Regions from separate parts of the Methyloceanibacter sp. wino2 genome, predicted to be linked through region 2. Evidence: riboswitches for the same ligand, from Rfam matches in the RefSeq annotation. Region 2 holds a riboswitch; each other region holds the start of a gene.

The links. A riboswitch is a leader RNA that binds a small molecule or an ion and turns the genes downstream of it on or off. The one in region 2 is predicted to bind cobalamin.
Region 1: linked by a shared signal. The riboswitch ahead of DCY11_RS07410 (DUF1636 domain-containing protein) and the one ahead of DCY11_RS16030 (carbohydrate porin) in region 2 are both predicted to bind cobalamin.
Region 3: linked by a shared signal. The riboswitch ahead of DCY11_RS06065 (carbohydrate porin) and the one ahead of DCY11_RS16030 (carbohydrate porin) in region 2 are both predicted to bind cobalamin.

The regions. Positions count from the first base shown of each region.
Region 1 covers NZ_CP028960.1:1,590,702-1,600,928, forward strand. Annotated here, with positions in the region: gene cobO (cob(I)yrinic acid a,c-diamide adenosyltransferase) at 1-426, opposite strand, end outside; gene cobU (bifunctional adenosylcobinamide kinase/adenosylcobinamide-phosphate guanylyltransferase) at 423-959, opposite strand; gene DCY11_RS07405 (HupE/UreJ family protein) at 967-1,596, opposite strand; cobalamin riboswitch at 1,631-1,833, opposite strand; cobalamin riboswitch at 2,195-2,418, shown strand; gene DCY11_RS07410 (DUF1636 domain-containing protein) at 2,528-2,953, shown strand; gene cobW (cobalamin biosynthesis protein CobW) at 2,950-4,002, shown strand; gene cobN (cobaltochelatase subunit CobN) at 4,019-7,357, shown strand; gene cobG (precorrin-3B synthase) at 7,354-8,631, shown strand; gene DCY11_RS07430 (precorrin-8X methylmutase) at 8,624-9,256, shown strand; gene DCY11_RS07435 (precorrin-2 C(20)-methyltransferase) at 9,267-9,998, shown strand; gene DCY11_RS07440 (precorrin-3B C(17)-methyltransferase) at 9,995-10,227, shown strand, end outside.
Region 2 covers NZ_CP028960.1:883,955-894,181, forward strand. Annotated here, with positions in the region: gene DCY11_RS04055 (TolC family protein) at 1-83, opposite strand, end outside; gene DCY11_RS04060 (TonB-dependent siderophore receptor) at 730-3,186, opposite strand; gene DCY11_RS04075 (carbohydrate porin) at 3,704-4,441, opposite strand; gene DCY11_RS16030 (carbohydrate porin) at 4,425-5,099, opposite strand; cobalamin riboswitch at 5,204-5,406, opposite strand; gene DCY11_RS04085 (MerR family DNA-binding protein) at 5,841-6,161, shown strand; gene DCY11_RS04090 (DUF411 domain-containing protein) at 7,341-7,781, shown strand; gene DCY11_RS15420 (hypothetical protein) at 7,969-8,328, shown strand; gene DCY11_RS04100 (efflux RND transporter periplasmic adaptor subunit) at 8,442-9,710, shown strand.
Region 3 covers NZ_CP028960.1:1,302,103-1,312,329, forward strand. Annotated here, with positions in the region: gene DCY11_RS06045 (AsmA-like C-terminal region-containing protein) at 1-440, opposite strand, end outside; gene DCY11_RS06050 (DUF1513 domain-containing protein) at 639-1,736, opposite strand; gene DCY11_RS06055 (imelysin family protein) at 1,739-2,836, opposite strand; gene DCY11_RS06060 (di-heme oxidoredictase family protein) at 2,891-4,333, opposite strand; gene DCY11_RS06065 (carbohydrate porin) at 4,474-5,874, opposite strand; cobalamin riboswitch at 5,975-6,186, opposite strand; gene DCY11_RS06070 (imelysin family protein) at 6,423-7,700, opposite strand; gene DCY11_RS06075 (LysR substrate-binding domain-containing protein) at 7,970-8,899, shown strand; gene DCY11_RS06080 (alpha-2-macroglobulin) at 9,059-10,227, shown strand, end outside.

The sequences.
Region 1 (10,227 bases), 710 kb from region 2:
CAGGGCGATGTTCAACTCGTCGAGAATGACGAGGCTGAAGCTGGGGTCGTCCATCAGCTCGACCGCCTTGGCCCAAGCACGCTCCGCCGCGGCGATGTCGCGTTCCAGATCCTGGGTCTCCCAGGTGAAACCTTCGCCCATGGAATACCAGGCGACCTGGTCCCCGAACTTCTCAAGCGCATCGCGCTCCGCCGTGTGCCACGCGCCCTTGACGAACTGCACGATGCCGACGCGTTTGCCCCGGCCGACCATACGCAAGGCAAGACCGAAAGCCGCCGTCGACTTGCCCTTGCCCGTTCCGGTGTGAACGATCAGGAGACCCTTCTCGACCGTCTTCTCGGCCACCTCGGCATCCTGCGCCTTTTTGCGGTTCGCCATCTTGGCGCGATGGCGCTCGAGGTCCTTTTCATCGACCGACTTGGTCATGTGTTTCCTTTCACCACGAGAGGCTGGCCCGCGACCACGAAGATGACGCGGCTGGCGATGGCGGCAATGCGCTGGTTGAGGCGCCCTTGCGCGTCCCGGAAGGCTCGCCCCAGCGGCGTTTCCGGCACCAGCCCCAGACCGACTTCATTCGAGACGAGCACGGTGGCGTTCTCACGGGCGTGCAAAGCCTGCTCCAGTCGAGTCGTCGCCTGCTCGATGTCGTAAGGGCCGTGCATGATATTCGAGAGCCACAAGGTCAAACAGTCCACCAGGACGACAGCTCCTTTGGGTGCCGCGCCTATGGCATCGTGCAGATCGTGCGGCGCTTCCAGAGTCTGCCAACCAGCTTCACGCTGGGCCCGGTGCTCGGCGATGCGCGCCACCATCTCGTCGTCATGCGCTTCGGCCGTGGCGATATAGACCCACGGCCGGGGCAGACTGGTGACGAAGCTCTCGGCGAAACGGCTCTTTCCGGAGCGGGCCCCCCCGAGGACGAAGGTGATCCCCTCGTCCTCGAGATCGGTACCTGTCATTGAACCGCTATGCGCTGGGGATGATTTGCCCGAGCAGCGTCGCAAGACCGATGCCGACGACCACCGCGCCGGCCAGACGGGGCGCAATGGCCGAGACGGACGGGGAGCGCATGCGGAAGAGCATGGCGACACCGACGCTGAGAGCGCTCTGGATGATCACGAGACCGAGCAGATAGGCCACAAGCGGCGTGGACTCCGCCCCGAAGATCGACTCGCCATAGGCATAGCCATGAGCTAGGCCGGCAATGCCGAACAGCACCGCCCAGGCGGCCAGCGGAAGGGCGCGGCCACCGGCAAGCACAACGCCTGCAATCACCACGGACAGAGCCACGATCAGTTCGGCGCCGGGCATCTGGAACCCGCCGACATGGATGCCGACACCGACGGCCGATGCCGCGACGAAGAGAACCGGCAGGCCGAGATTGAGACCGCCGACGCCGACCGCGACGCCCACGGCGATGAGAAAGGCCAGATGATCAAGCCCGACCACCGGGTGAGCGAGACCGGAAAGGAACCCTTGTGCGAAGGTCGACGGCAAGACGCCGCCCATCGCGTGATGCGCAGAGGCCGGCGCGGCGGTGAGCACAAGCGCGGCGAGCGCCAGAAACGCGGTGCGCTGGAGAGAAGAACGGGTCATGTGATCCCCCTTGCGCCCTCCACCCGAGGGCGCGGTTCAAGGTTTGCGCCGCGGCAGGTTTCCTGGCTTTGCGGGTCTGCGCATCCCCTCCACCTTCCCGGAGCGGTTGCTCCAGTGGCCTGAGGAGGGGCGCTCTCCGCTTACAGTTGCGGGGGCAGCCACGGAATTGGGTAAGACCCTCACCGTATTCCCTTCTTGAATCCGCCTCATGCGGAAACCATCGGCGCCCCGACTATAGCGACGTTCGCATGCGCCGCAACCAAGCTCGTGACGCCGTGTGGGGATCGTTCGGCTACTGACGGCAGTCGCCGTCTCTCTCCTTTGACCGGCACTCGTTGTGAAGCTCTCCCGACCTCGGCCGGCCGGATGTGGTGACCTCGTCATAGTCGCTTGTCGGCCATTGCGAGCAGTTCCTGCACCAGTGCCAGGTATCGCTCCCCTTCCTCTTCCGGTAGGTAGGCATGGGGCTATCCTCCATAAGTTGTTTATGGTGGCGTTATACTCGCATTGCGTGCCTTTCTCAATACGGCGACCCAAGGGTGAACGGGGCAAGGGCGAGCGGGGCAAGGCCCGCATTGACAAACACGCGCCTGGGGCCCTTATGTCCCTGATCGACGGTTGCTCGTTTCGAGCGAACAGGGAACGCGGTATGGAGGTTCTCCAAATCCGCGGCTGCCCCCGCAACTGTAAGCGGTGAGCCCATGGAACGGTTTCAACACCGGTCTTGGGCGCCCGAGCCATCGCCACTGGGGAGACCCCGGGAAGGCGGCGAAGGGAGAGACCCGCGAAGCCAGGAGACCTGCCGTCGATCTAGTCGTCCGCCGGGCGGGGTGCCTCTGCGACGGTTGGATCTTCGTCCGGCCCGAATCTGGGCCGACTTGCACCCTGTCTGCTGTGGCTTTCGCTTGAGATCGCCGAGGGATCTATCAGGGTGACATCTCCCCTAGACGCCAAGGACAGTGCCGCCAAGGTCCCGGACGGGCCGACCGTCTATGTCTGCGTGACCTGCCGCAAGCCAGGTGAGGACGGCGATGGCCCGCGCGCGGGGCTCCTGCTCGCCGAGGCCACCGCCGAGGCCGCGCGCGGGACGGGTGTCACTGTCCGCCAGGTCGAATGCCTTGCCAATTGCCGCCGCTCGCTCAGTGCCGCGATGCGGAAGAAAGACAGCTGGACTTATGTCTTCGGCGACTTGACCGCCCCGGACGATGCGGCAGCTCTCATCGACGGCGCGATGCTTCTCGCGGAGTCCGAAGACGGACTTCTGCCCTGGCGCGGCAGGCCCGACGCCCTGAAGGGCGGCCTCGTCGCCCGTGTTCCACCCCTCGTACTCGGCCCCATTCCGGAGGATTTCGAATGAATTCTGTCGCCCGCATTCCCTGCACGATCGTGACCGGCTTTCTCGGCTCGGGAAAGACCACGCTCATCCGCCACGTGCTTGCCAACACGGGCGGGCGGCGTCTGGCCGTGATCGTCAACGAATTCGGTGACGTCGGTATCGACGGCGAGATTCTCAAAGGCTGCGGGGACGAGAACTGCAGCGAAGAGAACATCGTCGAACTCGCCAATGGCTGCCTGTGCTGCACGGTCGCCGACGAGTTCGTGCCCGCGCTCGACGAGATCCTGGCGGCCGAGCCGCCGGTCGACCACATCGTCATCGAGACCTCCGGTCTCGCGCTGCCCAAGCCCCTGGTCCAAGCCTTCCATTGGCCGGCGATCAAGAACCGCGTGACGGTGGACGGGGTCGTGGCAGTCGTGGACGGCGCGGCGCTGGCCGACGGTCAAGTCTCCGCCGACATCGAAGCGCTCTCTGCGCAGCGCGCCGCCGACGATGCACTCGATCATGACGATCCCATTGAAGAGGTCTTCGAGGATCAAATCGCCTGTGCCGATCTGATTGTCCTCAACAAGCGCGATCTGCTCGATCCGGACGGGCTGCAGCGCGCCATGAAGACGGTGACCGACGCCCTGCCGCGCGGCATCGGTGTGGTGACCGTGTCGGAAGGAAAGGTCGACGCCACGGCCCTGCTCGGGCTCGGCATCGGCGCGGAAGACGACATCGAAAACCGCATGACCCATCACGACAGCGAAGAGGACCACGACCACGACGATTTCGATACGTTCGTGGTTCCGATCGCAGAGGTCACCGATCCCGCGGACATCACCAAGCGCATCGCCGATTTGGCCGAGGCGCATGATATCTTGCGCGTGAAGGGCTTCGCCGCCGTGACGGGCAAGCCGATGCGGCTGCTGATCCAGGCCGTGGGTCCGCGCGTGACCCACTATTTCGACCGCCCCTGGGACCAGGCCGAGGATCGCCAAGGCAAGGTCGTCGTGATCGGCTTGAAAGGCCTCGACCGCGAGGCGGTGGCCAGATCGTTGGCCGGGCACGAAGCCGTGGCCGGGTAACCGATAGGACCCTCGCATGCACCTCCTGCAGACAAGCAGCGCGACGCTCGACGACATCGCCGAGCCGATCGACCTGGGCCAGACGCCCGGCGATATCGCGGTCTTGTCTTTTACGGACAGCGACCTCTCGGGGCTTGCGGCCGCGTATGCGCACGAGCGCGAACAGGTGCCGTCCGTGCGGCTCGCGCATTTGCGTGACCTGCGCCATCCCATGTCCACCGATCTGTGGATCGAGACGGTCGCCCAGCACGCCAAGGTGATCGTGGTTCGGCTGTTGGGCGGGCTCGACTGGTGGCGCTACGGCGTCGACAGGTTGTCTACGATCGCCCGCGAGCGCGGCATCGCCCTCGCCATCCTGCCGGGCGAGGACCGCGACGACCCGCGCCTGTTCGAGCAGTCGACACTGGACGCAGCCGAGCTGCAGACTCTTCTGGCCTATTTCCGCGAGGGCGGAGTTGCGAACCTGCGCGCGCTGTTGCGGCGCCTGGCCCATCTTGGCGGCGCAGCGATCGAGGCGCCGGCCCCGCAGACCTTCCCGCGCATGGGCGCCTACCGGCCCGGCGCAGGCGTGTCCGATCTCGATGCCCTGCGCCCGCTGGGCGCAGAGCGAGGAGCCGTTGTTCCGATTCTTTTCTATCGCGCCTCGTTGCTGGCCGCCGACACCGGGCCGATCGATGCACTCTGCGGCGCACTGGAAGCACGCGGCCTCAATCCCATCCCGCTCTTCGTCCCCAGTCTCAAAGCGCCGGACGCGATCGCCTTCGTGCGGGACGCCTTCGAACGGCTCGACCCTTCGGTGATCGTGACGACGACAGCCTTTGCCGCCGGTGATGGTGTGTTCGACGGATGCGACGCGCCGGTTCTACAAGCGATCGTCGCCAATACGCGGCGCGAGGCTTGGGCCTCCAACCCGCGCGGGCTTGGACCGTCGGACCTTTCTATGCATGTGGTGCTGCCGGAGCTCGACGGGCGTGTCCTCGTCGGCACGCTCGGCTTCAAGGACAAGCGCGACAGAGATGACGCGCTCGGCTTCGAAGGCTTCGTCAGCAAGCCCGAACCCGATCGCGTCGAGGCCGTCGCCGACAAGATCGCCAAGCTCGCCCGCCTCCGGCAAACGCCGCGCGCGGACCGCAAGCTGGCGATCGTACTGCCGGACTACCCCGGCGCGGGCGGACGGGCCGCCTATGCGGTGGGGCTTGACGTGCCCGCGAGCGTGCTGGCCTGCCTATCGGATCTCAGGGACGCTGGATACACGGTTGAAAATGTTCCGGAGGACTCCCGCGCCCTTCTGGCCCGCCTGACCGACCCGGCTGCCGGCTTGAGCCTGACCCTCGAAGACTACGAGCGCCTTCTCGCAGCGCTGCCGGAATCCGTGGTCACGACCATGCGCGAGGCCTGGGGTGCGCCGGAAGAGGATCCCGATTTTCGCGACGGCGCCTTCCGCTTCAAGGCGGCCCGGTTCGGCAATGTCGTCGCCGCGCTTCCGCCCGACCGGGGCAAGACCACGGAGCGGCGCGCGGACTATCACGATCCGGTGCTGCCACCCCGCCATGCACTGCTCGCCTTCGGGCTCTGGCTGCAGCACGAGATCGGCGCCAACGCGGTTCTGCATCTCGGCGCGCACGGCACGCTGGAGTGGCTGCCGGGGCACGCGGTCGCGCTGACCGCATCCTGCTTCCCCGAAGCGGTGCTCGGCGCCTTGCCTGTGTTCTATCCCTTCATCGTCTCCAATCCTGGCGAAGCGGCGCAGGCCAAGCGGCGCGTCGCGGCCGTGACCATCGGCCACCTGCCACCGCCGCTCACGGGCACGGAGATGTCCGGCGCGGCGCTCGAGCTGGAGCAACTCGTCGACGAGTACGCGATTGCCGACGGGCTCGACACGCGGCGTCGCGACCGACTCGCTCTCCTCATCGTGGACAAGGCGAAAGAGACGGGCCTCGCCGCCGAGGCGGGTCTCGCTCAGGGTGAGTGCGAGCAGGAGGCCTTGCGCAAGATCGACACCTGGCTGTGCGATCTGAAGGATCTTGCCGTCAAGGACGGGCTGCACGTCTTCGGGCGCGATGCGCATACGGACGATTCCCACTGGCTCGCTTGCGCGGGGACGGAGCGCGCCGCGCTGCTCGATGCGCTCGACGGTAAGCGCGTGAAGCCGGGACCTGCCGGTGCGCCGGCCCGTGGACGCCGCGACGTGCTGCCGACCGGGCGCAATCTGTACACGGCCGATCCGCGCGTGCTGCCCACCCACACCGCCATGGAGCTCGGAACGCGGGCGGCCGGCGAGATCGTTCGGGGGTATATGCAAGACCACGGCGAGATGCCCCGCTCGCTCGTGATCGACCTCTGGGGCAGCTCCACTTTGCGGACAGGCGGCGAGGAGATCGCACAAGGCCTTGCTCTCATGGGTTGCCGGCCGGTGTGGGATCCCGCCACCGGCCGCGTCACCGGCGTCGAGGTCTTGCCGCCCGCAGCAATGGGACGGCCGCGTGTCGACGTCACCTTCCGCATCTCCGGCCTGTTCCGCGACCTCTTTCCGGCGCAGATCGCCCTTCTGGACGCCGCCGTCAAACTCGTGGCAGCGCGGGACGAAGATGCAGACGAGAACCCGCTGGCCGCTGCGGCCGCTCGCGAAGGCAACACCGCGCCTGCGCGCATCTTCGGCAATGCCCCAGGAGCGTATGGCGCGGGAATCGAAGACTTGCTCGGATCCGAGAGGGCCGAGAGCGTCTCGGACGACGCCTTGAGCGCGGCCTACCTCGCCGCCACATCGCACGTCTATGGCGGCGCCGAGGGCATGGGCACCGCCCGGCGCGGCGCCTTCGCCGACCGAGTGGCGGCAGCCGACCTCCTTGTGCATGTGAGCGACGACCCGACGCGGGACATCCTCGAAGGCGCCGAAGACGTCGCCCATGTCGGCGGATTTGCAGCCGCCGCGCGCGCACTCGGCGCCAGTCCCGATCTCGTCGTGCTCGATACGACCAACCCGGACGCACCCAGAGCCCGTCCGCTGCCGCAGGCCTTGGCCCGCATCGTCAGGGCGCGCGCGATCAGCCCGTCCTTCATCGAAGGCATGATGCGCCACGGCGCGCGCGGCGCGGCGGAGCTGGCGGAGACGGTTGACCGGCTCGCGGACTTCGCCGAGATCACGGATGCGGTTTCCGATAGCTTGTTCGATGCAATCCACGGGGCCTATCTTGCGGACCCCAACGTGCGGGATTTCCTGATCCGCGAAAACCTGCCGGCCGCCCGCGCCATCGCCGAACGCCTCGACGATGCACACCGCAAGGGGTTATGGCATCCGAAGCGGAACGATCTTTTGACAGACGACCTGTTGGGCGTCTCGGAGGCAGCGCAATGAGCGCGGAGCAGCATCACAGCGACGACAGGGGGACTCGACGCCCGCGAGGCGCATGCCCCCGCCTGTCCGAGCCCATGGAAACGGGTGACGGCCTGCTTGCGCGGATGGTTTTGTCGGGGCCGGTGCCGATCGAGGGCTTCGCCGCCCTTTGCGCGGCCGCACGGACCCATGGCAACGGGCTCATGGAGATCACGGCCCGGGGCAGTCTGCAGGTGCGGGGGCTGTCGGATAATTCCGCGCCGCGCTTCGCAGCTGCGGTCGAGGCGCTCGACATCCCGTTCGACGATCATGTCCCCGTGGTCGGGTCGCCGCTACCCGCGCACCCTCGGGCCGGCTTCAACGCTCAAGACCTCGCCTCTGAAATCCGCAACGGGATCGCGGAGCGCGCTCTCCGGCTCGCACCGAAAGTGTCTGTTGTCGTGGATGATGGCGGGCCCATCTCGCTCGATGGATTGGCGGCTGACGTTCGCCTGGTGCTGACGGATTCATCATCCGCACCGAAGGTTTCGGTCAGCCTTGGAGGCGACGGCGATACCGCTACGCCGCTTGGCGTCTCGCAGCCGGAGCGTGCGGGCACGGTTGCCGTCAATCTGCTCGCGGCCTTGGCGGCAAGCGGCGCCAAAGCACGGGCGCGCGATGTCGTCGCGCACGAGGGCACTGAACGGTTCCTGCGTGCAGCGGGGGATCATCTCGACACGGCCCCCACGCGGTCTGCTGCGCGGACCGCCGAAACTATCGGCCTCCACCGCCTGGCGGGCAGCGCCTGCGCGATCGGCGTGGCGCTTCCTTTCGGCCAGGCTCAGGCGCTCGACCTCATCGCGCTTGCCCGCATTGCCGGCGCCAACGGTGCGGACTGGGTGGCGCTGGCGCCCCAGCGGACGCTCCTTCTCGGCCCCATCGGTGAGATGACGGCCTTCGCGCTCGGGACGGCCGCCGACACGCTCGGTTTCATCGTCGATTCCCGCGACCCGCGGCGGCGCATTGCCGCCTGCGCGGGCGCACCCGCCTGCAGGTCGGGGCATATCCCGTCACGCGAACTCGCAGCGCGCATCGCCGAACGTCTGCCGCAAGGCACGTTCGCGCTTCACATTTCCGGTTGCAGCAAGGGCTGCGCCTATCCAAGACCGGCGCCGCTGACGATAATGGGCGCCGAGCAAGGTGCACGCATCATCGACGGCGATTCCGTTCGTAATGTGCCGACAAATGATGTGTATACGGATGACCTGATCGAGCAGATTGTGCGCCGGGTCGCCGCGGAGAACGAGAATGCTTGACTACGACTACATTCGCGACGGCACGGCGATTTACGAGCGTTCGTTCGCGATCATCCGCGAAGAGTCCGACCTATCGCGCTTCACGCCCGAGCAAGCCGACATCGCCGTGCGCATGATCCATGCGTGCGGCCGTGTGGATGCGGCCGAGTTCTTCGAGTTCTCCGACGACTTCGTGCCCGCCGCGCGCGAGGCGCTGCGGAACGGGGCGCCAATCTTTTGCGATGCGCAGATGGTGGCCCATGGCGTCACGCGGGCGCGGCTGCCCGCCGACAACGACGTGATCTGTACCTTGCGGGACGAGCGCACGCCCGAGATCGCTAAGCAACTCGGCACGACCCGTTCGGCGGCGGCGCTCGAGCTGTGGCGCGATCGGCTCGAGGGGGCGGTGGTCGCCATCGGCAATGCACCGACGGCGCTGTTCCATCTGCTGGAGATGATCGAGGCGGGCGGACCCAAGCCCGCCGCCATTCTCGGCGTGCCGGTCGGATTTGTCGGCGCGGCCGAATCAAAGGACGCCTTGGCGGCGCGGTCGCACGGCGTCCCCTGGCTTATCGTGCGCGGCCGCATGGGCGGCAGCGCCATGACGGCGGCGGCGCTGAATGCGCTCGCGCGCGAAGGCATATGAGGATGAGTGTATGAGCCGCATGACCGGCCGTTTGATCGGCGTGGGCGTCGGGCCCGGCGATCCGGAGCTTCTGACGGTGAAGGCGTTGAAGGCGCTTCAGTCGGCGGACGTGGTCGCCTATTTCGCGAAGGCTGGCAATAAGAGTAATGCGCGGCGGATTGTGGAAGGCCATTTGAACGGCGCCGAGGAGTTGCCGCTGCTCTATCCGGTTACCACCGAGATCCCCAAGGCGCACACCGCCTACCGCGACGCCATCGCGGACTTCTACGACGTCTCCGCGGCGGCGGTTGCTTCCTATCTCGACGACGGGCGGGACGTGGCCGTCCTGTCCGAAGGCGATCCGCTGTTCTACGGCTCCTACATGCATATCCATGTGCGGCTGAGCCAGCACTACCCGACGGAGGTGATCCCCGGCGTCACCGGCATGTCGGGCTGCTGGTCGTCCGCTGCCACACCCATCACCCAGGGCGACGATATCTTCACCGTGCTGCCGGGGACCTTGCCCGAAGTGGAACTCGAACGGCGGCTGGCCGACAGCGACGCCGCCGTGGTGATGAAGATCGGGCGGCACCTGGCCAAGATCCGCCGCGCCTGCGAACGGGCCGGATGCCTCGACCGGGCGATCTATGTGGAGCGCGGCACGATGACGAACTCGGCCGTGATGAAGCTCACCGACAAGTTGGACGTAACGGCGCCCTATTTCGCTATCGTCCTCGTGCCCGGCTGGGAGGAGCGCCGATGAGCGGACGCTTGACCGTTGTCGGGCTCGGTCCCGGCGACGACCGCTTCCTCACCCCTGAGGCGCGGGAGGCGCTTGCAAGCGCCGAGGCGCTTTACGGCTACGGCCCTTATCTCGACCGCGTTCCCATGCGCGAGGGACAGGCCCGCAATCCATCCGGCAATCGCGTCGAAGGCAACCGCGCGCAGGCCGCGCTCGCTCACGCGGCGGAAGGCGCCCATGTAGCCATGGT
Region 2 (10,227 bases):
TAGGAAACCGGCTGCTTGTAGCAGGCGGACAGCGAAAGCGTCAGAATCAAGATGATAAACCGTCGTATTTTTGTTGCGATCATTTCCCCCCCCATACACGGCGATAGATGACTGCGCGCTTGATGCACGCGAAGTCAGTGCCTGTAATCGGAGAGAGTTAGATCAGCAGCACAACGGTGCGGAGATGGGCGAGTTGGCTGGCGACAACACCAGTCCAAGTGCGGACCACTTCCAAGGGAGATTCGGAGCCATCAAAATAATTATGCGAAATGATCGCTGAGGCAGTCGGATTCTTCGATGGCGATGCAAGCGAAGCCAATTTCTTTGGAACTTCAGCGAGCTGCAATACATCATAATTTAGGCAGCGTCCGCCTTCCACGCAAAGCTCACGCACCTGAGAAGAAAACCTGGACGTCTCATGATGATGGCTGGACGCCGCGCTTTCGATAGCGTTGTGCCCGTTGAGGCCCACACACCAGACTAGCGACGCTCCCACGGCTGAAGCCGGAAGAAGGAGTGCCACCAACGCGAAAATGGCGAACTTGCGTGCTCTATGCATGAGATTTATAGACGAAGTAGGCCCCTAACTAACCTACGAAAGTTAGAGGGAATTCAAGGCCGAATCAAGACTTCACCACTGCGACAGCGAAGGATGGGCGGGGGCGTCCACGGCCCTCCTGATCACAGCGAGCGGACGGGTCAGAGTGGACCTCTAGCGGTTTCTAGATCCTACCACTTCGCCTTCATGGTCACGAAGGCCGAGGTCGGCGCCCCGTAGGAGATGTTGTTGTTGTTGTGCGAGGAGATCCAGTACTCGGTGTCGAACATGTTCTCGACATTGAGCTGCGCGGACCAGTGCTCGTTGATGTCGTAATAGACGGCACTGTCGAACCGCGTGTAGCTCGGCACCTTAACCGCGTTGTTCGCCTCGGCGAACCAGCCCGCCTGGTAGATGACGCCGAGGCCCACGCCCCATTTCTTGGTGAGCTGGTACTTGTTCCACATCGAGAAGGTGTCGACCGGGACGGACTCCACCGAGTTGCCGACCAGGGAGAGATCGTCGCCGGCGAAGAGGATCTCGGAGTCCGTGTGGGCATAGCCGCCGAACACCTGCCACTTGTCGGTGACGTAGCCGCTGATCTCGATCTCCTTGCCCCGCGTCCGGGTCAGGCCGCGCGCGAAGGTGTCGGGACCGATGGTCACCGCCTGGTTGTCGCGGTCCAGGCGGTAGATCGCGCCCTGCAACAGCAGGCGCGGCATGATCGTCCACTTGAAGCCCGTCTCGTAGTTCTCGAACGTCTCCGGCTCCAGATCCGACGCCGTGACGCTGAGTTCGCCGAAATTGTCGCCATTCGCCGGCAGGAACGACTTGGCGTAGCTCGCATAGAAATGCAGGCTCTCCCACGGCTTGACGACGCCGCCGACGCGGGGCGACCACTCGTCGTCGACGCGCGAGGTCTGGAAGCCGTTCAGCGTATCCTCGAAGCTGACGTCGAAGCGGTCGAAGCGGATGCCGCCGATCAGCTCGAAATAGCGCGTGATCTCGAACTGATCCTGGATGAAGGCGCTCGACGTATCGAGGTCGGTGAAACGGCGCCGGTTCGGCCGGTTGTACAGGGTCCTGGTGAAGACCGTCGGATCGGCCACCGGCACGTCGAGGGTGAAGATGCCGGAACCCGGCGCCACGAAGACCGGCAGATTGCGGAACGCATCGTTCTTTTGCACGCCGAACTCCAGGCCGCCCACCAGCGTGTGGCGGAGGTGCTGCCCGTGCGCGAACGAATAGGAGAAGTCCGTCTGATTGACGAAGTTCTGGCGGGCTTCGATATTTTGATAGCCGTCGAGCTCCACCAGACCCGGCCCCGGCGCGTTCACCGCCGAAGATGCGAAAATGTTCTGGTAGAGCTTGTCGTAGTCCGCGAAGAAGGTGTGGTTGCGGATCTGCAGGCCGCCCGTGGTCTCGTGCTCGAGCGTCGCCGTGGCCACGTGCCCGTCGAACGTGGTCAAGCTCGCGAAGGGCTGGCCGAAATACGTCTCGAGGGGAGCCTGAAACGGCCTGCCGTCGATCGACGGACCGCCGCGGTCGATGTTCTGGTCGTGGGTCTTGTACTCGTAGCTGAAATGCAGCGTGGTCCGCTCGCCGAGCTTGAAGCCCATGGTCGGATTGATGCCGTAGCGCTCGAGCCACGAGAATTCCCGGAACGTCTCCGAGTCCTCGTACATGGCATTCAGGCGGAACGCGGCGTTGGGCGAGATCGCCTGGCCGACGTCTGCCGTCCCGCGCGCGCGGCCCCAGCTGCCGACCTGCACCGTGCCCTCGTAGATCGGAACGCCGTCGGCGCGCTTGGTGACGCGGTTGATCACGCCACCGCCGCCGCCGCGGCCGAAGATCATGGCGTTCGGGCCTTTGAGCACCTCGATGGTCTGGACGTTGTAGAGATCGCGGAACGTCTCGATGTCGTCGCGCACGCCGTCGACGAAAAAGTCCGCGGTGGTTTCCTGGCCGCGGAAGGTCAGCTGATCGCGATGCCCCTCGCCCTGCTGCACGGCGATGCCCGGAACGTAGAGCAGCGCCTGGCCGAGCGTGTTGGCGGCCTGATCCTCGGCGAGCTCCTCGGGGATGATCGAGACCGAGCCCGGGATGTTCATGATCAGCGTATTCGTCTTGGTCGCGGACGAGGTGCCCGCGGCGTAATAGCCGTCGACGCCCGACGAGCCGCGGTTCAGCGTGCTGCCGTCCACGGGGAGATCGAAGATCGCCTCCTCGATCGCGTCCTGGGAGGCGTAGCCGCCGTCGGCCGTGGCGGCGGGCGCGCTCACGGGAGCGCTCGCGGTGGTGCGCGGCGCGGGGCGGGGCCGCGGCCTCGGCTCAGGGTCGGGCTCCGCCTCGACCACGGCGGGCGCGGCCTCAATGTCGGGATCCTGCTCGACGATCACCGGAGGGACCTGGGTGTCGGCTCCAGGATCGGGGCTGCCGCCCGTGGCGGCGGGGGCGCCGTTGCCGGTCACGCCCGATTCTAGGCCGCCCTCTCCGGTTGTTTTCCCGGTCTCCTGTGCATGAACTATTTCACCCGATAGGGCAATGAGCGCCGCAGAGGCCGCCAAGGCGAGCAGCCGCTCTCTAACTTCGCTGAGTTTCCTGGACGAACGCGACGCGGAATGCGCCGCCGTGACACGGAGTTCCATTTACTGCCCCCCGGCTCTGATCGACCTTGGGGCGCGCCTCATCTCACGCGAAACTGCTCCCCTCAAATCCACAGGCAACGATATTAGGGTTCGAGTGCTGCGCATAATGAAGGGTTTTCAACTTAATATATGAACAAAATTCATTTTTAGGATAGTGACCAGGCAGTAGAGGACCTCAACCGATTTCTGGCGTCACGCACACGAAGGTTTAGTTACCCTGTGCCTACATCTGGTTGGGTTGGTCTCTCGAGGACGGCAATTCGCGCTATAAGCTCAGACTTTGCCTTGGTGCAGGATCACGTCACCCTTTTTTTTATCCTGGCGCCCTACCACCCGGCCTTCATCGTCACAAAGGCCGACGTCGGCGCCCCCGAAAGAGATGTTGTTGTGCAAGGAGATCTAATACCCGGTGCCGAACATGTTCTCCGCATTGACGCGCTCTTTTCTAGCCTGTTTCGCGATTTTGAATCGCCGCCCGATTTCACATGAGTTTCTACTCGTCACGCTATTCCTGGGATCAGTAATTGATGATGCTCCTCATCCCAACGACCAACGCATTCTCGACTTTTTGGTTGGGTGTATCGTTGAATAGATTGGGCACCGAGCCTCCGGGATTATGGATGTATTGCACCACTGGCTGTATCGCCCAGCCAGATACGATCTCTGCAATGTAGTTCAACTCGAGGATTAGTTCATAATCGCGAATGATATGCAGCCCCGCCTTGCGGTCGAGATCGGAGGCTTCGTTCGAAATACCGGAATACGCGACGCCTAGAGCGATGCCGTCATGAGGGCGCCCGGGCACCCATCCGTCGAAGACAATGCCAACATCAGCATAAGTGTCGACCTGATTGCGGTCAGCCGGGCTAAGGATCGCTCGGGCGAAGGCCGATACACCTCCTGTGCCGCATTGGCCTTCTGGTTGATAGAGCACCTGATCGACTACCACATAGACGGCTTGGTTTCCTTCATGGCGAGACGCAGAAAGCCCCTGCGCGAGCGGGTGTATTGGATCATCGAACTCGCCAAAATCGTACCAGCCGCCAAGTTTGACCGTGCCGGACGGGCAGCTGCCGTTGCCGTAGGAATAGTCGGCCTCGAAGAGCAACAAGGGGGGATCGTTAAGGCGAAAATCGAAGCCGTGCGCGTTACACTGCCCGGGATCACGTTCCTCGGCGCAGGGACCGGCTGGATCACTATCATAAATCCCAAATTTCAGTTGGAATAGGTCCTGAACTTCAACAGCGACGCGCACCCCTGGTGATGCAAACGGATAGATGGGACCGCCAAAAAGGAAGGTTGTCGGAGCTGAGAGTCGTCCAGCCAAAGGTAGAGGCGATGAATCTCGCAGCCACCTCCGAAATGAGAAATTCACTGTCGGCACCCAGCTGGCCGAGACGGATAGAGGCGTGCCCGTCATAGAAAGCCTGTTCAAGCCAAAGCTCATGCAGACGCGTGGAAGGGAATGCCTCTATGTTGCTAACGCTGACGATGCTGCCGATGTTTTCAGCAGTGATGCTGGTGCCGTGAATTTGATAGAAATCTATATGGAAACTCAACCCTCGTGCACCGGTGAGGTTCTCAAGATCGGCATCGAGGTATCCCTCGAGAAGTCCTGCGTAATGTACGCTTTGCTCCATTCCTCCTGAGACGTTGCCTAGCACGTCGCTGGTGTAGTCGATGCCGTAAGAAACTCCCTGCCGGGCAAGGACATTGCGTACACTTCGAGGATCTCCATATCCTGGCAGACTCGTTGCAATCGAGGGCTCCGGGATCCCCGGCGGCAGCTCACCTATCCCGTCTGGAAGACGGACATGTGGATGATGCTGCTGATCGGCCCATGAACCGTTAGCGATAAGAAACGGACTTGCGAATAAAGTTGTGACGAGACAAATGGCCGTGATCGACTTCACGATAGGATTTCCATCCATGTGCGCCTGCGGCGCGAAGCCTTCACGGATGGAACGCGAACTAGCGCTTCCCTTCTTCGCCTGCGAGCACCCCGCTCGCACGACGCCGATCAGGCACCTGTGACGGCAGGTCTCCTGGCTCGCGGGTCGCTGCCTAGACGCCGTCTTCCCGGGTTTCCCCCAGTGACATGTTGGCGCTCGGCTTGCCGCTCACAGTTGCGGGGGCAGCTGCGGACTTAGCTGGCATTATGCCAACTTCTCCACATTCCCTTTTCATCCTCATAGAGGAACCGTCTTGCAAATGATTATCAGTAGATTCCAACTTCGTCAATTCGCCAGTTCCTGCTTGGCAGGCGGATGGTCCCGAGGCACTGCCAGGCCGTTGCTCAGCGCAGGCTAATGCATGCAAAAGGACGCCCCGCCAGTTGGGGCTAGCGGGGCGTTGATGTACGGCATTCGTATGTGACTGCCGTACATAGATCAGGCTGGCTCTCCGGTAGCAAAGCGCCTTCTCGCTTATTGGTCGTTCAGGAATGGCAACCAGCCACTCGGGCCGGCTCACACGAAACGCTGAACGGTCAAAGTGGTGATGATCGGCTAGTGGGTGATGATGACATCCTTCACGGTGGAGTATGACCTTTACGACAGCGTGCAACGTTGTGTCCAATAAGAAGGCAATCGCTCCCCAGTTCTACCTTTTTTCGTTCGACCATTAACATCGAGACGATTAGATACTACGAACGCGTGGGGCTGCTTGATGCTCCGCCCCGCACTCGGGGTGGGCTTCGCATGTACGACCGGCATCATACTCGACGCCTGACCTTCATTCGTCGCAGCCGTGAACTCGGCTTTTCGTTGGACGACATTTGCACATTGATCAGTCTCTCAGGGCGAAATCAGGATTGCGCTGCAAGGGAGTTGACTCTTCGGCACGTGGATCAGGTGCAGGGCAAAATCGCCAACCTAAAGCGGTTGGAGAGAGCACTAAAAAGTCTGGCCGAGGCGTGTAAGCCCGGCGATCAAAAATCGTGCCCCATCTTCGATGCTCTAGCCGGGCAAAGTTAAGTGGCGGCTTACCGACTGCAACTGCGCTGAAGTGTCATAAGCAAGTGCAAGCGACGACGACACTGGGGTCGGATGCCAGTGCCAAATATTTGATCACGAGACCCTTGATGTTTTTGGCAGAGAGATCATTCTGATGAGATGGTCACGTTCGTCAGTCGGCTCGCTTTCGCCATCTTCCTCACCGTAAGTTCGCACGCAGTGGCGGGCTTGAGCCACGCTCAACCTATTGTCGGTGCTGTCGACTTGATCACGGCTACCAATCTTGGGGCTGGCGAGTGCGACCATTGCGATGGCTGTAGCAAGCCTTGTGTTGTGCCGGTCGTTTGCAATAGTCCCTGCTCGCCCATGGCTTTGCCGTTGACCTGGACGGAAGAAGCCGCCTCTAAAACTACCTCCCTCAAATCAACTGAAGGTTCGCGGTTCAGAAGCGCGGTGATCCGCGCTCCTACACCACCTCCTCGCTTTTTCCACTTCGTCTGAGCAGTCCCTGGAGTGGGCCTGCCTAGTCATGGGACCCCCGCCTTTTGGGGGCGTTCCGTCGTTCATGCGGCGGTCGAACAACCATCGATGCCCAAAGGAGTGGAAAAATGTATCGATCACTAGCAGTCGTCCTGACTGGAGTAGCGTTTGTCGCTGTAAGTCTATCGTCGGACGTCGCCACCGCGCACCACAACGCCTATCACAACTTGGGAAAGTGTGGTTCCGCGGTCGAGTGTCCGGGTCAGAAGCAAGGGACCCAAACGAAAAGCTCTAACCGTTAGACTTCGATAGAAAGGGTCGGCCGGGCCTTATCCGATAGGCCTGGCCGATCCCACAAAGACCGATGCTCAAGCGCCGGGTATAATCGAACGCTTGGGCATATGGCAAAGATGATGGCCACCAGCGTTGCGTCAGGGATCTTCGCCGCGTGTATTAGTCTGAATTATCAAAGAGTGCAGCCTCTACAGCAGTCCTAGGAGGATTGAATCATGAGCGAGATGATGAATAACGGAATGATGTGGGGTATGGGAATTTGGTGGCTGATCATCGGTACCATCGCCGTGCTCGTTATTGCGGCCTTAGTCAAGTACCTGTTCTTTCGCTGAGAAGGACAGGGCGAGTGCGACCGAAGTCTCGCCCCTCAATGGGGTTACACTTGGCACGCTTGCCTTTGCCATCTGCATTGTAAGGAGTATCCGGATGAAACACGCCATGAGAATAATTGCCGCGTTGGTGTTTGCCTTCGTCACCGACTCAGCCTTTGCGCAGACTTTAGAAGGGACATTCTACAAGCAACAGCAGTGCACGTGCTGTGAGGCCCACGCAGACTACCTGCGCAAAAGCGGCTTCGAGCTGGATATAACGTCAGTGAACAACTTGGCTGAGATGAGCCTTGATGCCGGTGTGCCCGAGGGCTTTCAAGGTTGCCATCTTATCAAGCTGAACGGCTACGTTTTTGAGGGGCACCTGACCAGCGAAATCATAAAGAGGTTTCTGGCTGAAAAGCCACGGGACACCATTGGTCTCAGCATTCCCGGCATGCCAAGCGGCGTTCCCGGAATGGAAGGTCCAAAGGAGGGACCAATCAAGGTTTATGCTGTGAAGAAGGACGGCACCACATCGATCTACGCCACTCAGTAATTATTAAACAGTGGCCTCGCCTGTACGAAGCTCTCGACCGCCTGCCGGGGGATTTGCGCTAATCAGCGCGACCACGACTTGGGAGTACTGGGAGGCGGTGCGTCAGTTCTGGGTCAAAAGCGGGCGTCAAGGGCTCACAGCGAGTTCACTTGACCAGCATACGGTCGGCGGTTACGCCAACTGCAGCATGAGGAGTTTGCGCATCATAGTCGATGCCGTCGTGGCGTTGTCGCTGGCCGCCCTGCCGGTCTCGGCCGTCGCAATGCCCTCAGCCGTGGCGGCTGGAGTGGCGGCCGGCATGCCCGATGCGTCCGATATGGCGGCGCACACGAATTGCTGTGCCGAGTCCAAACACTGCGAAAAGCAACCTAAGAACGGCTGCGGCGAATCCAGCGCGTGCCTCCTTAAATGCACCGTGCTCTCCGCCGCTCAAGTCGCGGCGATGGATCTTGCCACGCCGCCCAAAGCAGCGCCGAAACTCGCGAACTTGGTTACGAGCTTCCGGTCCACGCTGGACCACCCGGCTCTCCCGCCACCCCGCGTCTAGATCCTTGAACGAAGTCGTGTCGCCGCCACGCACAAGCTCGTGCCTGGCGAGCTGCACGCGCGAGCCCTTTGTACTGCGAAGGCCCGTCACTCTCGGATTTGGAGACGCGCGCTATGAAGCGTCTAAGTAGTTTGGCCTTGCTGGCCGCCGGCATTGTCGCCGGGGCGGCGGGCACTTATTGGTACGCGCATCGGGACGAGCCGATGCCGATACATGCCGCGACCGAGCCCGCCGCTCACGACGAGATGAGCGAAGGCGAGAACGGCGAACGGAAGATTCTCTATTACCGCAACCCCATGGGTCTGCCGGACACCTCGCCGGTGCCGAAGAAGGACTCCATGGGCATGGACTACATCCCCGTCTACGCCGACGAGGTCGATGACAGTGACACCGTGAAGGTGAGCCTGGCCAAGATTCAACGAAGCGGCGTCAAGACCGAGACGGTCGGCCTCAAAGCGTTATCCCGTGAGGTACGCGGCGTTGGCACGGTCGAGCACGACGAATCGACACTTTGGGTCGTGACGGTTCGCTCCGACGGCTACATCGAGGATCTGTTTGTCAATAAGGCCGGGGCGCACGTAAAGACGAGCGATCCGATGTTCCGGTTCTACAGTCCGCAAATTCAGCTGGCCCAAGTCGACCTCCTGGTCTCGTTGCGCACGCAAGGCCGCACCGGCTTCAACCGGGACGTCAGAGGCGCCATTCAAAAGTTGCGTAACCTCGACGTACCGCAAGAACGGATCGACGAGGTGATCGAGACCAAGGAGAATGTGAGAACGCTCGATTGGCCGGCGCCCGCCTCGGGCCACGTAATCGAGAAAAACGTGCTCAAGGGCCAGTTTGTGGAGGCGGGCGAGGAGTTGTTCCGCATCGCCGACAACTCGCATGTTTGGGTCATTGCCGAAGTGGCCGAGGCTGACATCGCCGACGTCAAGGTCGGCACGCCCGTCACGGTAACGCTCCGCGCCTTCCCCAACGACCCGCACGAAGGCAAAGTGACCTTCATCTATCCCCACATGCGAACGATGGAGACGCGAACCGTCTCGGTCCGCATCGAGCTGCCGAATCCCGACGGGTCGATGAAGCCCGGCATGTATGCCGACGTGGTGCTCCGTCCCGACGCCGATGCTCCCGACGTCATGGCGGTGCCTTCCAACGCCGTCATCGACAGCGGCACGCGCAAGATCGTTCTCATCGCCAAGGGTGAAGACCGGTTCGAGCCGCGCGAGGTCAGCATTGGGCGCATCGGCAGCGGCTTTATAGAAGTGATCGACGGCTTGGAGGAAGGCGAGGAGGTCGTGATCTCCGCCACCTTCCTCATCGACGCCGAAAGCAAGCTGAAAGCGGCGCTCGAAGCCTTCAACCAGGGGGCACGTGAATAATCGCGCGCATCGTTAGTTGGTCGGTCGAAACATCTTCCTGGTCGGGCTCGTCACGAATTGCCAGATTTCTCTGTCATTTTCGGCAATGTGGCTTGACATTCCTTGCCCGCCGAGGCTGGTTTCATCGATGAGCCGCTTTTTTTTACGACTGGTCCGGCTTTTTTTGGCCACCGCACTTATGTTCGGAGGCGCGGTCGGGCATGCGAATTCAGTCGTTCACACCGTTTCGAGCGATTTTGGCGTGCCTCATGAGCACGCCAGTCCCGCGGAGGTCAGGCTGGTTAGCTCGTTCACGCACAGCGATCCTTCTGGGCTTGAAACCGAAAGGGAAAGCCCGAGCCACGGCCTCAGTGTCTGTCTAGACGCCCATTGCTGCGCGCCCGCCGTGCATGCGGTGCCTCAGAATGACCTGCGGCAAGGGCTGAAGAGTGGTAGGTTCGGATTCGCGGCCGCCCCTGGTTATGCACTCTACGTTGCCTTTTCTCTTCTAAAACCACCACGCGCAATCGCCTGATTC
Region 3 (10,227 bases), 420 kb from region 2:
GACGACGCATCATCCGAGCTGCCATCCGCATGCAGCGAAAGCACGGGGCGATCGAGTACGACACGCTCGATCGAGGCGGGGGCCCCAAAGAGATCAAGAAAGCCAAGATCGATTTCGAGCTTCGGGATCGACAGCGCTGCGGCGTCCGGCTGCGCGGTCGGTGCGCTGATGACGGCATCGGTGATCTCGATATGAGGGGTCGGCAAAAACGAAAGCCGCGTGCCGCCGTTGATGGCGAGGTCGCGCCCGGTATGCGCGTTGAGCCAAGAGACGGCCCGCGCTTCGACCCAGCTAGACGGAGCCAATAGGTTGGCGCCGGCGAGAGCCACGGCACACACGGCGGTGACGCCGCCGAAAATCTTCAGTCCGAGACCCCAAATGCGGCGCCGGGGTGCTTGCGGGGGGAGCGCGCCTTCTAACTCGACGCCGCGAAGTCCCACAGATGCGGGCTGCAGCGATCGCGAAACAGGCACGAGTGCGCGCGAACGCTGTCGCGTCTTGTCAGATGTGTGGCGCTGCATTGATCCCCCGGACGAACTGTCCGAATTAGCCCGACAAATGCGGTGAGAATTGGAACGAAACGCAAGACCGCGCGCTTCGTCCACGGACAAACTATCCGGTATGCCGAGTTGCGCCGCTCAGCGCACGAGAATTGCGTGATTATCCCAGTGAAAACGCGTGGAATGGCGCGGGCCGAGGCCGTCCGCACTGCCCGACAGGAGCCAGCCCTCGCCGCTGGTGAGCAAGAATGTCGCACCCTTGTGGGTCGGCGCCAGTCCGCAGCCGTCGCGCAGACTGCACGATCCGAGAAAGCGTCGTGCTTTCGGGTCCCAATAGGTCACGACCCCACCCTTCGGCGCGGACGCCGCCACAACCGAGCCATCCGAATCGGCCGTCACCGACCCGATGTAGTTCTTCAGGGTGAGTTGAGTCTCTTCCGGCGCCGGAATGACGGTCAGCGTTTCACCGCGCCGGTGGAATCCCATCAGCGGCGGCAGGTCGTCGGCATCGCCGCGATACTGGCAGCCGAACGCCACAATATCATCGCCCGCGACCGTCAGATGGCGAATGGACAGACGGCGAAGTTCCTCGGGGTGACCGTGCCGCTCCAGCAGGTCCCCCGTCTCGAGATCCACATAGGTGAGCGACGGCTCCATGACGGCGAGGTTCAGTTCCTCGCGCCTGCGGTCCGGATGGGTCTGAATGCCGCCATTGGCCACGACCAGCGTGCGCTTGTCGGAGAGCAGCGCCAGATCGTGCGGGCCGATGCCGTGGCTCGGAATCTCTCCGATCTGACGATAGCCGGCTCCCGCGTCGCGGACGCCGATCACGCCGCGCCCGCCGTCGTAATCGTTCTCGGTCGTGTACAGCAGCCTGCCGTCGGCGGAGAACACACCATGCCCATAGAAGTGCCGGCCGGGACGGGCCGAGAACCAAACCGGCTTACGCGCATCCATGGGGACGGCGACGCCGAAACGGCCGGGGCGTCGCGCGAATGCCACCCATTCCGAGCCGCCCGGACGCAGCGCGACATCGTGGCCGCGGGCCGGCAGCAGGACTTCGCGAATGTCGCCGCGTTCGAGGTCGAACAGCGCCGCAGAATAGTTGCCTTGGTCGTCCTTGCGCGCGGCGGCGAAGCGCTCCGGCAACGACGCGGCGGCAAGCTCTGCGGGAACGGTCAGCGCCAGCGAGGATCCGGCCAGCGCCGTGAGAAACGTGCGGCGGTTGAGCGTCATGGCTAGTCTCCATCACCTGCGTTGAAACCGAAGCTGAGCCCCGCACCCTCGGCAATCAATACGGATGCGGTGGTGTTCGCGCTCTTCAAACCGACGCGCAGGGCCTCGAGCTTACCGCGCTGTTCGGGGTCGGTGACCACCTCGGCTACCGGCTCGGTTTCGGCGCCAAGAACGTCGATACTGCGCTTGAGGTCGAACACGACCGAGTCTTCGACGCCCGGCGACTGGTCGGCAACGATCCCCGCAAAGCCGCCCTCGACGAACAGGGCCTGCACGAACTGAAGATTGACGGTCATGTTCGGAAAGGTCTGCCCGCTCCGCCAGAACGCTGCGAGGCGCGGGCGTGCGCGCTCGGCGGACTCGCTCAGCACCCGGCCGAGCTTTTGATCGCGCACCCGTTCGATGCCGCTGCTGAAGGCCTTGAAGAGTTCGAGCGTGACGTCTTTCGGCGCGCGGTAGAGCACGCCGTCGGGCTCGGGTTCCAGGAAGCTCTTGGTGAACGGCGCATCGGGCGCCCACGCCTCGACAAGGTCTTTGGAGAGTTGCGCAATATTGTCAGTCACTGCCGCGGCGAAGCGGCAGCGAAACACCGCATCGTCTCCGGGGCTCGCAAGGGCGTCGGATCCCTTGCCGTAAAGAAGAATTTCGAGGGCCGGCAAGCCCTGCAGTGCGACACTCTTCTTGGCGAGCGTCCCCACACTCGTGACACTCTCGTCCTTATCCAAGAGGACCCGCTGGACCTGCCGGTAGCCGAGGCCCTTCCGGTCCGGCCAAAAGAACAGCCGCTCGTAGCGATGCTCGTGATTGACCGGTCCGAACTGAAAGATCTCGACCGCGCTCCAACCCTCGACGGCCGCAACGAACGCCGCGCGGGCATCTGCCAAAGCCTTGTCGGAGGGATCCCTACAGAGCATGGCGGTCACGGCCGCCAAGGTCGCGGCATCGTCCGCGAATGCCTCGTAACCCGGCCGTATGACTTTCGTCAGCGCGGCCTCGGCAACGGCGCCATGATCCGCCTCCGCCCGCGCCGCGGGCCCGGCCGAACCAAGAGCAAGAAACAGAATCCCGAGGGACAGGGCCGAATGGAGGAAACGGGTCATTGGCATATGTCTAACATCTGATGCGCAGCTTGGCGTGGGGCCCGGTTGTCGCGACTAGAGCGAGTTCAAAAACGCCAGGAGGCGTTCCCGATCCTCCTTGTCCAGCGAGGCAAAACGGTCGCGGGCCGCTTGGCCCTCGCCGCCGTGCCACAGGATGGCCTCCGTGAGATTACGGGCCCTGCCGTCATGAAGGAACTGGGTGTGGCCGCTCACCGTCTCGGTCAGACCGATACCCCAGAGCGGCGGCGTACGCCATTCGCTCCCAGTTGCCTTGCCGTCCGGCCGATCGTCCGCCAGCCCCTCGCCCATGTCGTGGAGCAGCATGTCCGTGTACGGCCAGATGAGCTGGTTCGACAGGTGGGTCTGCTCAGGCATATCGCCGGTCGTGAAGTTGGGCTGGTGACATTGAGCGCAGCCGACCTTGTAGAAAAGCTCTTTGCCCTTCAGCACCTCGGGCGCATCCACGTTCCGGCGCGGCGGAACCGCCAGGTTCTGCGTGTAGAACGTCATCAGATCGAACAGCTCGTCGCCCACTTCCACGTTCTGGTACTTGGGCGAGTTGCCCGACGGCGCGTCGATGCACGACGTCTGCCTCTCGGTGCATTCGCCGGCGCCGCTCGGATGCAGCGTCGTCGAGATGCCGATGTCACCGGAAAACGCATCGGCGTTCTGTTCGACGATGGTCGGCACATTCGCCTTCCAGCCGAAACGGCCCAGCATCTCCTTGTCATGCAGCTTGGACCACATCCGGTTCGGACGGCCTGAAATACCGTCCCCGTTCGCATCGTCCGGGTCGGCGTTGGCCATGATTTGCTCTTCCGGAACCGCCTCGAGCAGTCCGAGCCCGATCATTGGCGGGGCGATGCGCGGGCCCACCATCACGTCCGGGCTGATGGGACCGTAGTTGAGTCCGGTCAGTTCGTAGTGCGGCGCGCGCAACGAGACTGTCTCGCCGTCCCCGAGCGAAACTTCTTTCTCCTCGTAGGACACTTTGACGGCGCCCTCGGCGTCGTGGCCCTGGATCGACATGTCCTGCAATTGCCCGCCGTAGACAGGCTCAGGCAGCACCGTCACCTTGCCGGAGGCGAGGAGAGCCTTCTCGTCATCGGTCTTGGGGGGCACGGAAAGACGGAACAGGAGCGAGGCCGTCGGTCCCGGCGTGTTCGAGGCGAGCGGAGGATGGCCGCGTCCGTCCTTGAGGTGGCAGTCCTGGCAGCCACGCACATTGAAGAGCGGCCCCAGGCCGTCCGAGGCATCGGTCGAGGCGGGCGCCGAAACCCAATGCCGCCGGAAAATGCTGTTCCCGATTTTGAAGTCGAGTTCCTTGCGGAACCCCATATTGCCGGATGATTGCGAGAACGCGTTGGCGGTGTCGGTCGCGGCACGGGATGTGGCGCCGCCGCCCGGCCGGTCTTCGCCCGGCTCGGCTTTCGTGAAATCGATCGCCGGCACCGGCACGTCGGGCGCGCCCGCTCCGCCGGCGGAGCGCGCGTACAATACGAGACCCGCCAGCAGAGGTACGCAGGCCCCAACAAGAAGGACACCGCCAAGCCATGCTTTCGCGTGACTTGACGGTGCTGTCGGGTCGACTGACTCTGAGAAGGCGTGAACCGTACTGTGTTCACGCGCCCACCTTTCTAGAACGCGAACGTGCTGCGAGCGCCAATGACCGTTGCATTGTCGGCTTCTACGCCGCCATCCGGGTTCATGATGTACTGGAAGTCCGGCTGCAACGTCCAGCCGTCGATGACCTCCATGGTGTAAGCGATCTCGATCAAGGCCTCGTAGCCCTCGCCGGCCGGATCGCCGTTGGTAACATTGAACGCCTGCGCCTGATCGGAAATGCTCGAATAGGCATAACCGATGGCCAGTGCGTCGTTCGGACGGCCCGGGATCATGCCCGTCATGGTCACACCCACGTCGAAGTAGAAATCGACATAGTTTCGATCGTCCGGCGCTCCGGCGAAGCGGGTGAAGAAGCCGAGGCCCTGCCCCTCTTCCGTACCCGGCGCGTGCCACAGAAGCTGATCCAAGATCACATAGAGAGCGTAATCGTTGTCCAGCGGCTTGCCGTCCTTGCCGGAGATCGCGATGGGGTTGCCGCCTACATCGGTATAGATGTGGTTGAAGTCCCCGAAGTGGTTCCAACCACCGATCTTGATCGAACCCGGCAGTTCACCGCCCGCCAGCGAATAGCTGTAGGCGCCTTCCGCCATCAAGAGCGTCCGATCGCGCAGACCGAAATCCAGTCCGTCGTTGTTGCACACTTGCGGATCGTCCGCGGCGCAGTCCGGAGCCGGATTACCGTTGTAGACACCGACCATCAGGCTGGTTTGCTCCGTCGGCGTGACGGCGACACGAACGCCGGGCGTGGCCAGCGGGTAGGCCGGACCGCCGCCGGGGTTGTTTTCGGCCGCGATCGGCGCCCACCCCCACGTGCCGTTGATGAAGTAGCCACCGCCTTCAGCGAAGAAGAACTCGGCGTCCGCCGCGAGCTGACCGACCTTGACCGACACCGTGTCGTTGAACAGGAACTGCTCGAACCAGATCTCGAACAGGCGCGTCGCGTCGTTCGCCTCGAAGCTGGTGACCGGCATCAGGGACCCGATATTGGAGCCCGTGATGGAGTTGCCGTGGATCTGGTAGCCATTGGCGTGGAAGCAAAGACCGTCCCACAGACCGAGCTTCTTCATGTCGGCGTTGACGTAGAGCTCGAGCACACCTTGATACTCGCCGCCCTCGTCGGTGCCGCCCCAATTGTAGAACGGCTCGGCGACATAGGCGCCGCCGATGTCGATGCCCGTGTTGTTCAGCGACCCGGTCATGCCGCCCTTCGCGCCGTCGATGAAGTCGAGCTTTCCGTTGGCCCCTGAGGCAAACCGATCGTACGGATCTTCCGGGATCTCGCAGGCGGCGTTGGCCGCGGCCGGTGCAAGGACGAGTGCGAGCGCACCGAACGCCGCAGCGCGCAGCCCCTTGCCGATTTGAAAGCCTGTAGGAACGCGCAACGCGCGTGGAGAATTCTGTGTGTCGGACATTCTTCCCTCCGAAGCCGAGTGACTAAAAAATCGCGTCAGCGCTTTCGGAGAATTCCGGCGGAAGATCCCGACAATGTGCGAACACCCCCGTTCGCCCATCAGCCCTGTCACGGTTGAAGGCAGGTCTCCTGGCTCACGGTTCATCGCTTTCTGCCCGACCTTCCCGGTTGCCCAGTGGTCACATTTGGCAGCGAGCTCACCGCTCACAGTTGCGGGGGCAGCCACGGCTTCGGCGCCATAGAGGCACACACCGTGTTCCCTTTTCATCCTCTCGGAACGAGTCTTCGAGGAACCTTCAACAGCCACAAGCTGTCCTCTGGCGCTCATACTGTCAATGGGTCGAGCACCCGACCCTCTGCGATCTTTTGTCATTCTTTCAGCCCCCCAACGGCTTCAGGTTCTATTCTGCTAATCGTCTTCGGCTGTTTTTCGCCGTTGATCCGACTCGGAATGCGTAAAATACAACATTCCGAGTCATCTTTTCTCAAGGTCGATTGTCGTCGCAGTAGCTGATTTCTCTTCAACTATTGCCGACCGTACTGTTTGGTCTATTCAGCTCCCACCTTCTCGGGCGCATCGAGACTGTCCGATCCCTCGAACTCGATGGCTTTCAGATCCAGCGTTGCCACGGCCCGCTCGATCGCCTTGGTCTGAACGAGCAGAGCGTCGACCACGTCCTGGACGACCTTGTTGCCCTCGTCGTTCCCCTCACCAATCATCTGGTCGTAGTTCTCGGTGGTCAGAGCACGCAGATAGAGCGTGTTCATCGCGTCCATGGTGGCATCGAGCGCGGCGATGACTTCGGCGTCTACTTTCGGATCCTTGGCCTTGACCACATCCGAGACACTCGGGCCCGAAACGACGGAGCCGTCGGCGCGGCGATAGCGGCCCGTGTAGACATTGTGGATGCCGAGCGCGTCGAAGAAGTGTGCGGCATGGGTGTTGTCGGAGAAGCAGTCATGCTCCTCTTCCGGGTCGTGCACCATCAGGCCGAGTTTGATGCGCTCGCCGGCCAGCTCGCCATAAGACAGGCTGCCGAGACCGGTCATGATGACGGTCAGGCCGCCTTCATCGCCCGCGTCCATGACGGCCTTGCGCGCATCGCCGCCTTCTTTCCACTGATCGGCCATCCACTGCAGATCGTCGATCAGGAGTTGGGTGACGGTGCTCAGGTACTCGGCGCGCCGTTGGCAATTGCCGTTGGAGCAGTTCTTCAGATCGTAGTCGGACGCGGGACGCTCGCCGGCGCCGGGCTCCGTGCCGTTCAGGTCTTGTCCCCAAAGTAGGAACTCGACCGCGTGATACCCCGTCGCCACGTTCGCCTCGACACCGCCCGCTTCCTGCAGCGTGTCGGCAAGCAGCGCTTTCGTGATCTTCGAGGTATCGATCTTCTTGCCGCCGAGCGACAGGGAGACGTTCTTGATCACGTCGGCCACGTAGAGTTCGTTCTCGGGCGACTCGTCACCATAGACCTCGGCGACGTAGTCGATCAGACCTTCGTCCAGCGGCCAGGCATTCACCTTGCCTTCCCAATCATCGACGATCGGATTGCCGAAACGGTAGGCCTCGGTCTGCATGTAGGAGGGGCGCGCGGCGATCCAGGCGGCGCGGGCGGCGCGCAGGTTCGACTCCGTCGGGCTCTCCAGGAACTCGTCGATCGCGAGCTGCATGGTCTTGGCAGTCTCAAGCGAATCTTCGTATCCGGCCTGCGCGATGTCGGCGTAATTCTTCAAAACGTCCTTAGGGCTATCGGCCAGCGCGGGCGAGACGTAACAGCCAAACGCCAGGACAGCCGCCGGCACCATCGTCTTTAGTCCTCGAAACATCGAACTCCCTCTCAAGTTGCTACGACTCGCCGGTCGTTTTCTATCTAAAATCACCAATTTCGATCGCTTTTGTCTATGACAAGGGCGAAAGATGCGACGGCCCAGCGGCCAGGGACCGTGGGCCGCCGCAAGGCTGAGATGAGGAAGCGTTTCGGCTCGGGCTGAAACACTTCAGACACTCGGGCTGGGCGGCCGAATGTCTTGCCAGAACCCTACGGGGGCCCTATCATGAATGAAGTGAACAGTTTTCATGATAATAGTTGAATGATATGCATCTTAAGGAAGTCGACGCCAATCTGCTCGTGACGCTCGATGCACTGCTGGTCGACGCCAGCGTCACACGTGCCGCCGAACGGCTCGGGCGCAGCGCCTCCGCCATCAGCCATGCCTTGGCTAAGTTGCGGGAATTGTTTGACGATGAGCTTTTCGTGCGCGCCGGGCAGAGGCTTGTTCCAACCGCCCGGGCTCAGGAACTAGCGCCGACGGTCCACGTGATCCTCGCGGGCATGGAGAGCCTGCTTCGTCCCAACAAGCCGTTCGACCCGTCGCTGACGATGCGCGCGTTTGCCGCAGCCTCCAGCGAGGCCGGCGAATTGATCCTCATCGAGCCACTGCGCAAGCGGTTGCAGGAGGGCGCGCCGAGCGTCCGGGTCGATTGGACGTCGTCCAATATGGAGTCGATTATCGACGAGTTGCGCAACGCGCGCTGCCACTTCGTCATCGACATCATGGGCGAGAGCGCCCAGGCGCCGGACGTACGCGCCGCCAAGCTTTTCGACGACGAACTCGCAACCCTGGCGCGGCCGGGGCACCCGTTCTCCAAGCGGCGCCCGAACGGCGAAGCCTTCGCCGGTGCGGAGCACGTGGCCGTTCACTCCCTCCCAGGGTTCCAAGGTCTCGCCGACCGGCTGGCGCAGGCGGGGCACGACATCCGGCGAACGTCGCAGGTCTCCTCCGCGCTTGTGGGCGTCATGGCCACGCTCAACAGCGATGCCCTGCTTACGCTCCCGGCCTCACTCGCAAGCTTGCTGGAACGGCAGTTCGGCCTCTCGCGGATCAAGCAACCCGTCGAGCCCGTGACGTTTCCCGTGCGCCTCCTGTGGCACACGAGCTACGACCGCGACGAGTGCCATCAATGGCTGCGCGGCGAGTTCTCGCTTCTAGCCCAAGAGCTCCTGGCTCAGGACGTGGCGGGCTAGCGTCAAATCATTGGCAATGGCCCGTCCGTCGGGCGTTTGCGGCGCGGTCACGTTGCGGCCGACCGGCCCACAACCGCTCAATTGTTTCCGTCATGATGCTCCGCTACCATGGCCTCCTCGCCCGCTCGCCGCCGAGGGCCGGGCGTCTGGAGGACACCCATGGTTGTGTGGTTTCGCACCGGCTTTGCCGCTGTGCTTTTCGCCTGCGTCTCCCTATCCGCTTTCGCCGCCGACAAGACCTATCAAGACGACGCGCTGGACGAAGCGGCCATCACGCTCAAAGTCGACCTCAAGAACGAGTCCGGCACCATCGAGCGGCCCGTGCCGATGCTGAAGGAGCAGGCCGCCGTGCAGCTGCGGAAGCAGTCTCTCGGGAACGCCGCCTTTATCTATGGGCAGATCGTTACCGCCGCGCCGAACGACTCCGAGGCTTGGCGGCGCCTTGCCGACATCTGGCTGGCCATCCCGCCGGACGAAGACGACGATGGCAGCGAGCGCTACCGCGAAGCCAGAACTGCCGCCTATATCGCCTACACACAGGCGAAGACACCGAAGGGCCAAGCCGCCGCACTCGGGTCTCTCGCCAACGCGTTCGCCAAGGGCAGCGAGTGGCGTCCGGCGCTGAACGCGCTGCGGCTTGCCACCACGCTCGACGACGATCCGGGCCTGGCGGCCACCTACGCTCAGCTTCGCGAGAAATACGGATTCCGGGTCGCCGATTTCAGCGTGGATTCCGACGCGACCTCACCCCGGGCATGTTTCCAGTTCACCGAGCCTCTGCTTGCGCGCGCGGACTACGCTCCATTCGTCGCCGTCGCCGGCGAGGACAAACCGGCCCTGTCGCTCGATGACAAGCAGCTTTGCGTGGAGGGCCTGAAGCACGGCGAGTCCTATAATGTGACCTTGCGTGCGGGGCTGCCCTCGTCCGTCCACGAGGATCTCATCAAGAACGCCCCGTTCACGATCTATGTGCGCGATCGCACGCCGTCGGTACGGCCCGTGGGCAAGGCGTACGTACTGCCCAGCACCGGGCAGCAGGGCATTCCGCTCCAGTCGGTCAATACCGGCGCACTCGACGTCACGCTGTATCGCATCGGCGACCGCAATCTGCTGGGGACCGTGCTCGGCTACGACTTTCAGCGCAATCTCTACGGTTACAGCCTCGAAAACATCGCGGATGAAAGCGGCGAGGAAGTTTGGAGCGGTTCGCTCAAGGTCAAGAAGGACCTGAACAAGGACGTGACGACGGCCTTCCCGATCAGCGAGGCCGTGCCCCACTTGGCGCCCGGCATCTATATCCTCGCCGCGCGGCCCTCCGACGTTCCGGG